4 regions of the Aeromonas sp. FDAARGOS 1416 genome follow, and region 2 is predicted to be linked to each of the others. Evidence: predicted binding sites of a transcription regulator. Region 2 holds the regulator's gene; each other region holds the start of a gene.
What was found. Region 2 encodes sigma-54, which starts transcription at its own class of promoters, with help from an activator protein. Its sites were predicted from a motif close to TGGCACNGTTTTNGCTT; they were not measured.
Positions count from the first base shown of each region.

Region 1: a site for sigma-54 is predicted at 1,513-1,529, ahead of flgB (flagellar basal body rod protein FlgB). Genes of this name have one in related genera too.
Region 3: a site for sigma-54 is predicted at 1,652-1,668, ahead of flhA (flagellar biosynthesis protein FlhA). Genes of this name have one in related genera too.
Region 4: a site for sigma-54 is predicted at 1,368-1,384, ahead of flgF (flagellar basal-body rod protein FlgF). Genes of this name have one in related genera too.

Region 1 is NZ_CP077301.1:806,772-810,272, reverse strand. Features, by position in the region: gene I6L46_RS03680 (flagellar hook assembly protein FlgD) at 1-651, opposite strand, end outside; gene flgC (flagellar basal body rod protein FlgC) at 667-1,086, opposite strand; gene flgB (flagellar basal body rod protein FlgB) at 1,086-1,484, opposite strand; gene I6L46_RS03665 (protein-glutamate O-methyltransferase CheR) at 1,780-2,604, opposite strand; gene I6L46_RS03660 (chemotaxis protein CheV) at 2,622-3,501, opposite strand, start outside.
Region 2 is NZ_CP077301.1:3,387,012-3,390,512, forward strand. Features, by position in the region: gene ptsN (PTS IIA-like nitrogen regulatory protein PtsN) at 1-435, opposite strand, end outside; gene hpf (ribosome hibernation promoting factor) at 438-725, opposite strand; gene I6L46_RS15290 (RNA polymerase factor sigma-54) at 746-2,185, opposite strand; gene lptB (LPS export ABC transporter ATP-binding protein) at 2,251-2,976, opposite strand; gene lptA (lipopolysaccharide transport periplasmic protein LptA) at 2,980-3,501, opposite strand, start outside; gene lptC (LPS export ABC transporter periplasmic protein LptC) at 3,494-3,501, opposite strand, start outside.
Region 3 is NZ_CP077301.1:2,450,604-2,454,104, reverse strand. Features, by position in the region: gene fliR (flagellar biosynthetic protein FliR) at 1-474, shown strand, start outside; gene flhB (flagellar biosynthesis protein FlhB) at 467-1,597, shown strand; gene flhA (flagellar biosynthesis protein FlhA) at 1,705-3,501, shown strand, end outside.
Region 4 is NZ_CP077301.1:810,432-813,932, forward strand. Features, by position in the region: gene flgE (flagellar hook protein FlgE) at 1-1,279, shown strand, start outside; gene flgF (flagellar basal-body rod protein FlgF) at 1,422-2,168, shown strand; gene flgG (flagellar basal-body rod protein FlgG) at 2,183-2,971, shown strand; gene flgH (flagellar basal body L-ring protein FlgH) at 2,986-3,501, shown strand, end outside.

The DNA.
Region 1 (3,501 bases), 1.9 Mb from region 2:
GCTCCCCAGCCCTCTCAAGTTGAGGCGGGTCGGGTTGGTGGCATTGCCCAAGGCAACGCTATCCACTTTGGCATAAGCGTATGCAGCAATATTTTCCGACTTGCCATCAAGAGTACCGCTGGCTTTGACGACATACTTGCCTGCAGAAACTCGGTTACCAGCCTTGTCTGTACCATCCCAAGCAACTTCTACGTTACCTTTTTGCTCTCCTTCCAGAGGAAACTCTTTGATAACTTGTCCCTTTTCGTCTTCGATAGTGATTTTGATATTCGCATATTTATTAGTAGTGCCAACCGCTACGACTGCTGATAGTGGCCCCTCTTTGTCTAAATAGCTTATATTGCTTGGCAGTAGCACATTTTGACCTACCAAAGAGGATGCTTGCAGGGCTTGACTGGAAATCATCTGGTCATTGAGTTTCCCCATCTGGGTAGACAAACTACTAATCCCCTCCGAAGTTGACATGGACGCCATTTGGGAAAGCATCTGGGCATTGTCGACAGGCTTGAAGGGGTCTTGATACGATAATTGCATTGTTAGCAGCTTCATAAATGAAGCCTGATCCAGCTCTTTCTTCGGCGCCGTTGTGCTGCCTGTCGTCTGGGTCGTGGTACGGCTGATGCCGTTCACATTATTGGTTGTATCGACCATGCTGCATCCCTCCTATCAGGACTTGCCAAGCTGGAGCGTCTGCTGCAGCATCTTCTTGGCCGAATCTGCAACCTGTACGTTGGTCTGGTAGCTGCGCGAGGCGTTGATCATGTCGGCCATCTCTTCAACCATGTTGACGTTTGGCTTGAAGATAAAACCGTCTTTATCCGCCATCGGGTGGTTGGGGTTGTACTCCTTGAGCAGTGGCGCCTTGCTCTCGACAATCCCCTTCACCTCAACCCCGACCGAGCCCTGCTTGTCAGACATCGCCTGATCGAGCTGGGCGGCAAAGACTGGCCGCCTGGCGTGGTAAGTATTTTCCACACTGGAGCTGACGCTGTCCGCGTTGGCCATGTTGCTGGCAACCGTGTTGAGGCGCACTGACTGTGCGCTCATAGCCGAGCCTGCTATGTCAAAGACCTTGAACAAACTCATCACTGCTCTCCTTTCAGGGCCTTGAGCAGGCCACTGATTTTGCTATTCATAAATTCAAGGGAGGTTTGATACTCGAGGCTATTGCGCAGAAATTCGCTGCGCTCCTGCTGCACATCGACTGTATTGCCGTCACCGGTATCCGGTTGCAGCGGGTTGCGATATTGCACGGTACCTGGGGCGTCCATATTCAAGGCAAAGTGCTTTTCGCTGGTCGTTGCCAAACCAAACCCCTGATGCGACTGGGCCTCCTGCAATGCCTGAGCAAAATTGATATCCCTGGCTTTGAAGCCCGGGGTATCTGCGTTGGCAATATTGCTGGAAAGCACCTCAGCACGCTTGGCGCGAACGCTTATGGTGTGTTGATGCACACCGAATGCCTTGTCAAATGAAAGAGCCATAGCACACCTCCTGCTTGGTTTATTTTGTTTGCAAGAGGCGTGCCATAAGCAAATCACTCAGATCGATGGTTTGGGTATGAGCACATTTCAGACCGAAAACGGCAGGAGCATCTCGTGCATTGAGTCAGACGGCATCATTTGGCCACCTTAAGGTTTCAACCACTTTTGCAGTGGCGAGATATGGTAGGTAAATAGAAAGACTGAGCTGTAGATAAAGAAAGAGGGAGGCTCGTAGCTTCCCTCTTTGCATGAACTGGCAATATTCGGCAGACCCCGAATATCAGGGCCCTCAAGCCTATTTGACCTTGTAGACAATCCCCGGATTACAGCGGATCATCTCAAACCGATCGGTCAACCCGGCCAGTGACTCCGACGCTCCCAGCATCAGATATCCACCGGGGTTGAGACTGGCAGCAAACTGGTTGAGGATCTTCGACTTCACTTCCGGCGCAAAATAGATGAGCACGTTACGGCAAAAAATAATGTCAAACTTGCCGAGCAGACTATAGCTCTCCAACAAGTTGAGTGGCCGGAAGGTGGTCAATTTTCTGACTCGCTCGGCAACCCGCATCTTGTTGTCACCGTAAGGCTCAAAAAACATCTTCTTGCGCTCCGGTGACAAACCGCGCGCCAGAGCAAGGCTATCGTAAACGCCTTCCTTACACTGATTGAGCATGGTCGTCGAAATATCCGTCCCGACAATCTGCACGCCACCAGGCAAGGTACCCGGCTTTTTCATCTGCTGCTCCAGTGCCGTCATGGCAATGGAATAGGGCTCCTGACCTGACGAGGAAGCGGCTGACCAGATCTTGATGGGGCGGCCACTTTTCCCCAACTCGGGGAAAATCTTGTCAGTAAGAAGCTGAAACGGGTAAGTATCACGAAACCAGAGGGTCTCGTTGGTCGTCATGGCATCTACTACGGCCATTTTCAGGTCACGCTCTCGCACACTCATTGCACGGGTAACCAGATCAGACAGACTCTCGATGCCAAACTGAGCCATCAAAGGTGAAAGACGGCTCTTCACCAGATACTGTTTGTTATCCCCCAGCACAATTCCGCTCTGTACCGCCAGAAAGTTGCTGAACTGTTTGTATAAGTCGTCCGAAAGTGTCTTCATGCAGCTGTTCTTCTTTATTAGAGTGCGTTTTGTACGGCCTTGGCCAATTCATCAGGCTGGAACTTGGCGATAAAATTGTTCGCACCAACTTTCTGCACCATTGCCTGGTTGAATACTCCACTGAGCGAGGTATGCAGAATAACATGCAAATCCTTGAGATTGGGATTATTCCGGATCTCGGCAGTGAAGGTATAGCCATCCATTTCCGGCATTTCGATATCCGAAATAACCAGCGCAACCTGATCCTTGATAGGACCATTTTTGGTCATTTCCAGCAGCATGTTCAATGCTTCGCGGCCATCTTTTGCCAACACGCACTCGACACCGATGGCCTCAAGCGCACGTTGTACCTGTTTGCGTGCCACTGAGGAGTCATCCGCAACAAGAACAGGACGCCCCAGAGTCGGGTGGTCGACACTGGCCTGAACCAGCTCCTCACTAACATCCGTTGCAACCGGCGAAATTTCGTTCAATATCCGCTCAACATCAAGGATTTCGACCAACTCGCCATCGACTTCAGTCACGGCTGTCATGTAGTTGATGCGACCCGCACCTTTGGGCGGAGGCAGGATGGATTCCCAGTTCATATTGATGATGCGCTCGACCGAATGCACCAGAAAACCCTGAATAGAGCGGTTGTACTCGGAGATGATAATGAAGCATTTGCTCAGATCATCAATCGGGCGTTTACCAACTGCCATGCTGAGATCGATGACCGAGATAGTCTGGCCACGAATATGTGCGACCCCGCGGATGCAGGAGTTCAATTTGGGCATCACGGTCAAGGGGGGACACTGCAACACTTCACGCACTTTGAATACGTTGATGCCAAATCTTTGACGTCCATTGAGACGAAACAACAACAACTCCAGCCGGTTTTGCCCCACTAGCTGGGTA
Region 2 (3,501 bases):
CATGATCTGATAGAGCTCTTCGTCGCTGGTTGCCTGACGCAACTGGCGGCAAACCGCCTTGTCACCCAGCTTGGAAGCCATCAGAGAAAGGGTCTTGAGATGCTGCTTGCACTCGCTTTCCGGCACCAGCAAGGCAAACAGCAGGTCAACCGGTTGATTGTCGATGGAGTCGAAAGGAATAGGGTCGGCAAAGGTCATCAGGATCGCGGTTGGCGGGAACTCATCGTCAATGCGACCGTGGGGGATCGCAATACCGGCACCGATCCCGGTACTACCCATTTTTTCGCGGGCCAGCAAGCATTCGAACAGCGCCTGACGGGAGGTGCCAAGGCGTTCGGCGGCCAGCTCGCTGATGATTTCGAGGGCGCGTTTCTTGCTGGTACAAGGGACTGCACTCTTGGTGCAGTCCCGACTCAGTATGTGTTCAAGTTGCATGGTTATTTTTTATTTAACTTATCTTTGTGCTTGATGATCTGCCTGTCCAGCTTGTCGAGCAAGGTGTCTATCGCAGCATACATATCGGCATGTTCAGAGTTGGCAAACACTTCGCCACCGCTGACGTGCAATTTGGCTTCCGCTATCTGGTTCAGTTTTTCCACGCTAAGCACCACATGAACATTGTTGATGTGGTCGAAGTGACGCTCGAGTTTGGCAAATTTGTTATTCACATAATCACGCAGAGCTTCGGTGATCTCGACATGGTGTCCGGTCAGGTTAATTTGCATAACATCATCCTTTTGTTTGCCTAAACCAGGCGTTTGCGCTGATTGGAAGGTGGGATAAACAAGGATTCGCGATACTTAGCGATCGTGCGTCTCGCCACCATAATACCCTGTTCGGCCAGCAAATCCGCGATCTTGCTATCACTTAACGGCTTGGCAGGATTCTCTGCCGTGACCAGCTTCTTGATGAGCGCGCGAATTGCGGTCGATGAGCACTCTCCTCCTCCTTCGGTGTTCACATGGCTGGAGAAAAAAAACTTCAATTCGAAGATACCACGGGGGGTATGCATGTACTTCTGGGTCGTCACCCGGGAGATGGTCGACTCATGCATCTCTACCGCTTCGGCGATGTCATTGAGCACCATCGGCTTCATCGCCTCTTCACCATACTCGAAAAAGCCCTGTTGCTGCTCGACAATGCAACTGGCCACTTTCAGCAGGGTGTCATTGCGACTTTCCAGGCTCTTGATGAACCACTTGGCTTCCTGCAAATGGGAGCGAATAAACTGGGTGTCGGTGCTGCTTCGGGCGTTGCGGGCCATGGCGGCATAGGTCTCGTTGACCCGGATGCGGGGGGCGGAGTCGGGATTGAGCTCGACCACCCACTTGCTGCCCTTCTTGACCACGGAGACGTCGGGGATCACATACTGGGAGTCGCTCTGGATGATGCCGTTACCGGGACGCGGCTCCAGCAGCTGGATCAGATCCAGCACCTCCTTGAGGTCGCTCTCTTTGAGTTTTGTCTTGCGGGCGAGGGTGCGGTAATCCCGGTTGCCGAGCAGCTCCATGTGCTCGAGGATCACCTCCTTGGCCTCGTTGAGCCAGGGGGTCTGTGGGTCATACTGATCCAGCTGGATCAGCAAACACTCCTGCACAGAGCGGGCAGCAATGCCGACCGGATCGAAGTGCTGCACCCGCTTGAGTACCGCCTCGACCTCATCGAGTTCCACCTCTACGTCATCGCTGGTGACGGCAGCCTGAATATCCTCCAGCGCAACGGTCAGATAACCGGATTCGTCGATGGCATCGATGATGGCGAGCGCGATGGCGGCATCCACATCGCTGAACGGTGTGAGCCGCATCTGCCACAGCAGATAATCCTGCAGGTTTTCGGTGGTTTCACCCTGATAGACGCTATCTTCCCCATCGTGGATGGGGCCCGCGCTCTGGGCGGTGCCGGCAGAGTAAACCTCGTCCCAGGTGGTATCCACCGGCAACTCGTCCGGCATCTGCTCCTGAGCCATGGCATCGCTGGAATCCAGCTGGCTGGCATCGACCGGCGCTTCCGGACTGGTCTCTTGCGCCTCGCTCTCTTCCTGCTCCAGCAGAGGGTTGTTTTCGAGCGCTTGCTGAATTTCCTGCTGAAGTTCCAGAGTGGAGAGCTGGAGCAGACGAATCGCTTGTTGTAATTGCGGCGTCATGGTCAGGGACTGACCGAGACGCAACTGTAATGTCGGCTTCATCTACGTCGGGATATCCTTATGTTCAGCGAGGCACTCGTCAAAGGAAATGAAGGCATGCCCCCTTACTATAGACTGAATTGATCGCCCAAATAGACGCGCTTGACCTGCTCATCGGCAAGGATGTCAGCCGGTGCACCTTCGGCAATCATCTTGCCGTGGCTGACGATATAGGCCTTCTCACATACGTCCAGAGTCTCTCTGACGTTGTGGTCGGTAATCAAGACGCCAAGGCCTCTATCTTTCAGATGCTGAATGATCTTCTTGATGTCTATCACAGAAATCGGGTCAACCCCTGCAAAGGGTTCATCCAGCAGAATAAAACGCGGCTCGGCCGCCAGCGCACGGGCGATCTCGACCCGACGGCGCTCACCGCCGGAGAGGCTCTGCCCCAGGTTGTCGCGAATGTGGGTGATGTTGAACTCTTCCAGCAGTTGCTGAACCTTGTCCTCACGCTCCTCACGGCTCAACCCCTTGCGGGTCTGCATCACTCCCATCAGGTTGTCGAATACCGACAGGCGACGGAAGATGGAGGCCTCCTGCGGCAGGTAACCGATGCCGTTACGCGCCCGCACATGCATGGGCTGCAGGCTGATGTCCTGATCGTCGATGGTGATGAGACCGGCATCGCGCTGCACCAGCCCCACGATCATGTAGAAGGAGGTGGTCTTGCCCGCCCCGTTGGGGCCGAGCAGGCCGACAATCTGGCCAGTGCCCACTTCAAGACTGACGTCACTCACCACCATGCGGCGCTTGTAGCTCTTCTGCAGGCCCACTGCTTTCAACACTGCCATGGCTTATTTTCCCTGCTTCTTCTGGTCGGCGGGCTTGTCGAAATTCTCTACCTGATCAGGCAGGAATACGGTTTTGACCCGCTGGCTCGGGCTCTTGCTCTCGGCAATCATCTTCTGTTTGACGATGTCGTAGCGGATCAGATCGCCATTGACCTGGCTATCTTCCTGCTTGAGCTGACCGTTGCCGGTGATGGTCACCAGCCGGTTCTTCAGCTCGTAGCGGATAGTGTTGCCGTGGGCATTGACCGGCTTGCCGTTATCCAGGATCTGGAAGAAGGTGGCGGGTTTGCCGTAGGCAGTCATCACCTCGGCCCCTTTCTCGCCGGAACGGGTCACAACCACCTTGTCAGCCTTGATCCGGATGGTGCCCTGATTGATGGTCACATCCTCTTCGAAGGTGATGCGGTTGTCCTGCATCTCGGCCACCTGTTTGACGGCATCGACGTAAACCTTCTCGGCAAAGTCGGACTCTTTGGCGGTCACCGCACCACACAACAACAGGGCTGCGAGGGCCAGATTAGCGTT
Region 3 (3,501 bases), 940 kb from region 2:
GGTTTTGCCACCCTGGTGGATCCGATGAATGGCCAGTCGGCACCCGTGGTGGGGCAGTTTTATCTGATGCTGGCGACCCTGGTGTTTCTGGCGCTGGATGGTCATCTGGTGATGCTGCGGCTGGTCATTCTTAGTTTCGAGACACTGCCTGTCTCCGAGCATGGCCTCTCGGTTTCATCCATGAAAACCCTGAGTGCGTTTCTGGGTGTGATGTATCAGGCTGCTTTGGTGATGTCGCTCTCAGCCATCGTCGCCTTGCTCTTGATCAACTTCGCCTTTGGTGTCATGACCCGGGCGGCGCCGCAACTCAACATTTTCAGTATCGGTTTTGCGGTCAGCATGATGTCGGGTCTGCTGATCCTCTGGCTCACTATCGGCGGGTTCCTCGGTCACTTCGACATCATGTGGGAGCGGGTGCAGGAGGTCAGCTGCGAGCTGATCAACACCCAGTGTTTCGGGGGCGCTCATGGCTGATACCGACCAGGAACGTACCGAACAACCCACGGGCAAACGACTGCAACAGGCCCGTGAAAAAGGGCAGATTGCACGTTCAAAAGAGCTGGGGACCGCCAGTGTTCTGCTCTCGGCGGTCTTTGGCCTGCTGATGCTCAAGGGCTCGCTGGCGACTGCCATGATCAAGGTAGTCACCATGGGCTTTACCCTGGACAGGGAGCAGGCTTTCGATCCCAATGCCATGATCGCTATGGTGCCGGCGCTGCTGGGGGAACTGGTGCTTCCGCTGGGACTCTTGTTTGCACTGGTGGCGATTGCCGCGTTTATCGGCAACACCCTGATGGGGGGGATGAACTTCTCCACCGAAGCCATGATGCCCAAGATGAGCAAGCTGAGCCCGCTCAGTGGCCTCAAGCGAATGTTCGGGGTGCAGTCGCTGATTGAGCTGGTCAAATCCATCGCCAAGGTGGTGTTCATCACCCTGTTTGCCTGGTGGATGTTATCCAGCCAGTTCAATCACTTGCTCAACCTCTCTATGGAGGGGTTCCCCGGCGGTATTATCGATGCGCTGGAGTTGTTTCTCTGGATGTTGATCATCCTCTGCTGCGCCCTGCTTCCCATCGTTGCCATCGACGTGCCGTTCCAGCAGTGGAATCACATGCGTCAGCTCAAGATGACCAAACAGGAGGTCAAGGACGAGTTCAAGGACAGCGAAGGCAAGCCCGAGGTAAAGGGCAAGATCCGTCAGTTGCAGATGCAGATGGCGATGCGCCGGATGATGGGGGATGTTCCCAAGGCCGATGTGGTGATCACCAACCCGACCCATTACTCGGTAGCGCTCAAGTATGATGCGGGCAAACCCGGTGCCGCGCCCAAGGTCGTGGCCAAGGGCACCGATGAAATAGCAATGAAGATCAGGGAGATCGCCAGAGAGTACGAGATCCCCATCATGCCGTCACCGGCTTTGACCCGGGCTATTTACCACTCAACCGAGCTGGGCCACGAGATCCCGGAAGGGCTGTTTGCGGCGGTTGCCCAGGTGCTCGCCTATGTCTTCCAGCTCAAGAAATTCCGCCGTGGTCAGGGGCGCCGTCCCCAGCCGCTGGCTAAAGATCTGCCCATTCCGACCGAATATCGAAAATGACAAAGTTCTGACGTAGTCAAAATAAATCCATTGCATTTCAATGCCTTGCATTGTTGGCTTGATGTTTGCTTTAATCTGGCACCAGCAGGTTGAAATTGAGAAGCGCGATGGAATTCAAGGCAGTATTGGGCCAGTTCAAAGAGTACCGGGGAGTTTTGGGCAAAGGCCTTGGCACCCCTCTGCTGGTATTGGCCGCGCTCGGCATGGTGGTGTTACCCATCCCGCCGCTGATGCTGGATGTGCTCTTCTCCTTTAACATTGCCCTCTCCATCGTGGTGCTGCTGGTATCCGTCTATACCCGCCGCCCCCTCGAATTTGCAGCCTTCCCGACCGTACTGCTGCTCGCTACCTTGCTGCGGTTGGCGTTGAACGTTGCCTCGACCCGGGTGGTGTTACTGGAAGGTCATAATGGTAGTGCGGCGGCCGGCCATGTGATCGAGGCGTTTGGTAACGTTGTGATCGGCGGCAACTATGCGGTCGGCATCATCGTTTTCACCATCCTGATGATCATCAACTTTGTGGTCATTACCAAGGGTGCCGGGCGGATCGCAGAAGTGAGTGCCCGTTTTACCCTTGATGCGATGCCGGGCAAACAGATGGCCATCGATGCCGATTTGAACGCCGGTCTCATCAATCAGGAAGAGGCTAAGAAGCGTCGTCAGGACGTGACCCAGGAAGCCGACTTCTACGGCTCCATGGATGGTGCCTCCAAGTTTGTCAAAGGGGATGCCATTGCGGGCATCATGATCCTCTTTATCAACATCATCGGCGGCTTCATCATCGGGATGATGCAGCACCAGCTGACCTTCAGCGAATCGGCCGAGATCTATACCCTGTTGGCCATCGGTGACGGTCTGGTGGCGCAGATCCCCTCCCTGCTGCTCTCCATCGCCGCCGCCATCATAGTGACCCGTCAGAATACCGATCAGGACATGGGAACTGCGGTGCTAGGTCAACTGTTTGACAATCCAAAGGCGCTGATCATCTCGGCCGGGATTCTGCTGATGATGGGACTGGTGCCGGGGATGCCGCATTTCGCCTTCCTGAGTCTGGGGGCTCTCGCCGCTGCCGGCGCTTGGTGGTTGCTGCGCCGCGAGAAGCTGGCAGCCGCCAAAGCGGCCAAGGGCGAGCTGCTGCCTGCCACAGCCGAACAACCTCATGAGCAGAAAGAGCTGAGCTGGGACGATGTGATGCCGGTGGACATCATCGGGCTGGAAGTGGGTTATCAGCTGATCCCGCTGGTGGATCGCAATCAGGGTGGCGAACTGCTCAACCGGATCAAAGGGGTGCGCAAGAAACTCTCGCAAGAGCTGGGCTTTCTGGTCCCGGCCGTCCACATTCGCGACAACCTAGATCTGGCGCCAAACCAATACCGCATCACCTTGATGGGGGTCAGTACCGGCGAGGCCAATGTCTACCATGATAAGGAGATGGCCATCAATCCGGGGCAGGTGTTCGGCCAGATCCAGGGGATAGCCACCCGGGATCCCGCCTTCGGACTGGAAGCGGTCTGGGTTGCCAAGGAGATGGTCTCTCAGGCACAGACGCTGGGGTATACGGTGGTGGATACCGCGACCGTGGTGGCTACCCATCTGAGCCAGATCCTGACCAACCATGCGGCTCTGCTGCTGGGCCATGACGAAGTACAACAACTGCTCGACATGATTGGCAAACATCAGAGCAAGCTGGTCGAAGGGTTGGTGCCGGAAGTGATCAGCATGGGTAACCTTGTGAAGGTATTGCAGAATTTGCTCAATGAAGGCGTGCCAATCCGCGATATGCGCACTATCCTGCAGACCCTGGTTGAATACGCGCCGCGCAGTCCGGATCCGGAAGTGCTCACGGCCGCTTGCCGGATTGCCCTGCGTCGCCTGATTGTGCAGGAGATTGCAGGCCCCGATCCC
Region 4 (3,501 bases), 1.9 Mb from region 2:
CGCTAACAACATTGCCAACGTTAACACCATGGGCTTTAAAGAGTCCCGTGCCGAGTTTGCGGATGTCTACGCCAACTCCATCTTTGTCAATGCCAAGACTCAGGTCGGTAACGGTGTGGCGACCGGTGCGGTTGCCCAGCAGTTCCACCAGGGGGCGCTGCAATTTACCAATAACGCGCTGGACCTGGCGATTCAGGGGAATGGATTCTTTGTGACCTCCGATGGCCTGACCAACCTGGATCGCACCTATACCCGTGCCGGCGCCTTTAAGCTCAATGAAAACAGCTATATGGTCAACAATCAGGGCCATTACCTGCAAGGCTATGAAATTAATCCTGATGGTACGCCCAAGGCGGTCAGTATTAATGCGACCAAGCCTATTCAAATACCTGATAGGGCTGGTGAGCCTAAAATGACTTCATTGGTGGAGGCAAGTTTTAACTTGAGTATCGATAGTAAAACAAAGCCTACTTTACCCGCTAATTTTGATCGCACTAACTCGTCAACATATGCTCATTCAACATCTGTAACTATTTATGATTCCCTTGGTGCTCCCCATACAATCACCAAGTATTTTGTCCGCCATGAAGATCCGGCCAATGCGGGGCAGCCTTTGAACCCGGGAACTTGGAGTATGTTCATGTATGAAGGAGACAAGCCTATAAATATTAATGGTGGTACGGCGAGTCCAGGTGCAGGTATTCCCACTGGTCTGCAGATGACATTTACTCCCTCGGGTAAGCTGGATACAACCATACCGGTTGCGCCTATCAAGACTGTTGCGTTGGGCAATGGCGCTGGTGGAGCAGGGATTATCAATAATGGTGCAGATCCGACTCAGACGTTGGAAATTCGTCTTGGGACTGTTACCCAATACAACTCACCTTTTGAAGTCAACAAATTGACTCAGGATGGTGCGACAGTGGGCCGTCTAACAAAGGTTGAAATTACGCCAGACGGTGTTGTTTCTGCCACATACAGTAATGCTACGACGTTAAAAGTGGCTATGGTTGCGCTGGCCAAGTTTGCCAACTCGCAAGGATTGACTCAGGTTGGCGATACATCCTGGCGGCAGTCCTTGCTCTCAGGGGATGCATTGCCAGGCACTCCTAATTCAGGTACGTTTGGTGGCATAAAATCTTCAGCGCTGGAGCAGTCCAACGTGGATTTGACCTCGGAGCTGGTGGACTTGATCACTGCCCAGCGTAACTTCCAGGCCAACTCCCGTTCTCTGGAGGTCAACAGTTCGCTGCAGCAGACCATCCTGCAGATCCGTTAATCGCGCAATAAATGATAATGAGAGGGGGCTTGGCCCCCTCTCTGTTTCTGTCGCATTCCCATCCTCCTTCCCCCCATATTTCTGCTGTTGGCACTCTAATTGCATTTCTCCTGTCAGAGTCATCTGTTTGACGGAGAATTCCATGGACCACCTGCTTTATATCGCCATGTCTGGGGCCAAAGAGACCATGAACAGCCTGGCTGTTCGGGGCAACAACCTTGCCAATGCCAATACCACCGGTTTCAAGTCTGATTTTGAGCAGGCCAGAAGCATGCAGGCGTTCGGAGAGGGCTTGCCAAGCCGGGTCTTTGCCATGGCTGAGCGTCCGGGTCAGAACTTGCAGCATGGCATGCTGATGACCACCGGACGGGATCTGGACGTGGCGGTGGATGGTCCTGGCTGGATTGCCGTTCAGGATCCCAAGGGCGGTGAGGCCTATACCCGCATGGGGAATTTGCAGGTCAATGCGACCGGCAATTTGCAGACCTCGACCGGTCTGAATGTGGTGGATGACGGTGGTCAGCCCATCGTGCTGCCGATGCCGATGGAGAAACTCGAGATCAATCGGGATGGCACCATCAGCGGTCGACCGGAAGGGGCTGCCGCCAACTTGCCGGAAGATTTCCAGCGGATCAAGCTGGTCAACCCGGCCGCCGATGCGGTGGAGAAGGGGCAAGATGGTCTGTTTCGCCGCAAGGATGGTCAGAATGAACCCGCCTCTGCCAATGTCGGCCTGATTGCCGGCTCCCTTGAGGGGAGCAACGTCAATGTGGTGGATGAGATGACCAACCTGATCCGGCTGCAACGCCAGTTTGAAACCCAGGTCAAAATCATGAAGACGGCCGAAGAGAATGATGAAGCTCAAACCCAACTGCTGCGAATCAGCTAATCAAGGAGTTACCTATGAATCCCGCACTCTGGATCAGCAAGACCGGGTTGGATGCACAGCAGACCAATATTTCGGTCACTTCGAACAACCTGGCGAACGCCAGCACCGTGGGCTTCAAAAAGTCACGGGCCATCTTTGAAGATCTGCTGTATCAAAACATCAACCAGCCCGGTGGCCGCTCCTCTGCCGATACCGAGCTCCCCTCCGGCCTGATGCTGGGGGCGGGTGCCAAGGTGGTGGCGACCCAGAAAAACCACAGCCAGGGCAACGTGCAAACCACCGACAACTCGCTGGACCTGATGATCAGTGGTCGTGGTTACTTTGAAATTCAGCTGCCGGATGGTAGTGCGGCCTATACCCGCAACGGTCAGTTCACCCTCAACGATGAAGGGACCATCGTGACCCCGGGTAATGGCTACCCGCTGCAACCGGAAATCCAGATCCCGGAAAACGCCCAGAGCGTTACGGTGGGTGAAGATGGTCAGGTCTCGGTGCAGCTCAAGGGCGATGGCGCTTCTCAGGTCGTCGGTCAGATCAACATCTCCGACTTCGTCAACGCCAGCGGCTTGCAGCCGATGGGGGAGAACATGTTTGTCGAGACCCAATCCAGTGGTGCTGCCGCTCAGGGGACTGCCGGTGCCGATGGCTTGGGGGTGATCAAGCAGGGGATGCTGGAGACTTCCAACGTCAACGTGACCGAAGAGCTGGTGAACCTCATTCAGGCTCAGCGGGTCTACGAGATGAACTCCAAGGTGCTCTCCGCCGTGGACGGCATGATGTCCTTCCTGATCCAGCGTACCTAATTAGGAGGTGCATGATGAAAGCCGTATGGATGCTGGGATTGCTGGTGCTGGGAGGGTGTAGCAGCACTCCCAATACGCCCAAGCCTGATGATCCCGAGTTTTCCCCCGTCTACGGGGAGTCGGAGCCGGTGTCGGTGCGACCGACAGGGGCGATTTTCCAGCCGGATCAGGTCAATGGCATCTATTCGGATATCAAGGCACACAAGGTAGGCGACATCATTACCATCGAGTTGTCGGAGTCGACCTCCGCCTCGAAAAAGGCCAATACCCAGAGTGGCAAGAATAACAAGTTCAATCTGGACCCGGTCAAGTTGGGTGGCGTGCCCGTGACCGCCAGCCCCTATGATCTCTCAGCCTCCATTGCTCAAGACAGCGCGTTCAAGGGCCAGGCCAAGGCGGATCAGAGCAACAGCCTGCAGGGCAATATTTCGGTCAGCGTGGCCAAGGTGCTGCCCAACGGCAATCTGGTGGTGCGCGGCGAGAAGTGGATCATGCTCAACAATGGCAATGAATATATCCGGATCACCGGC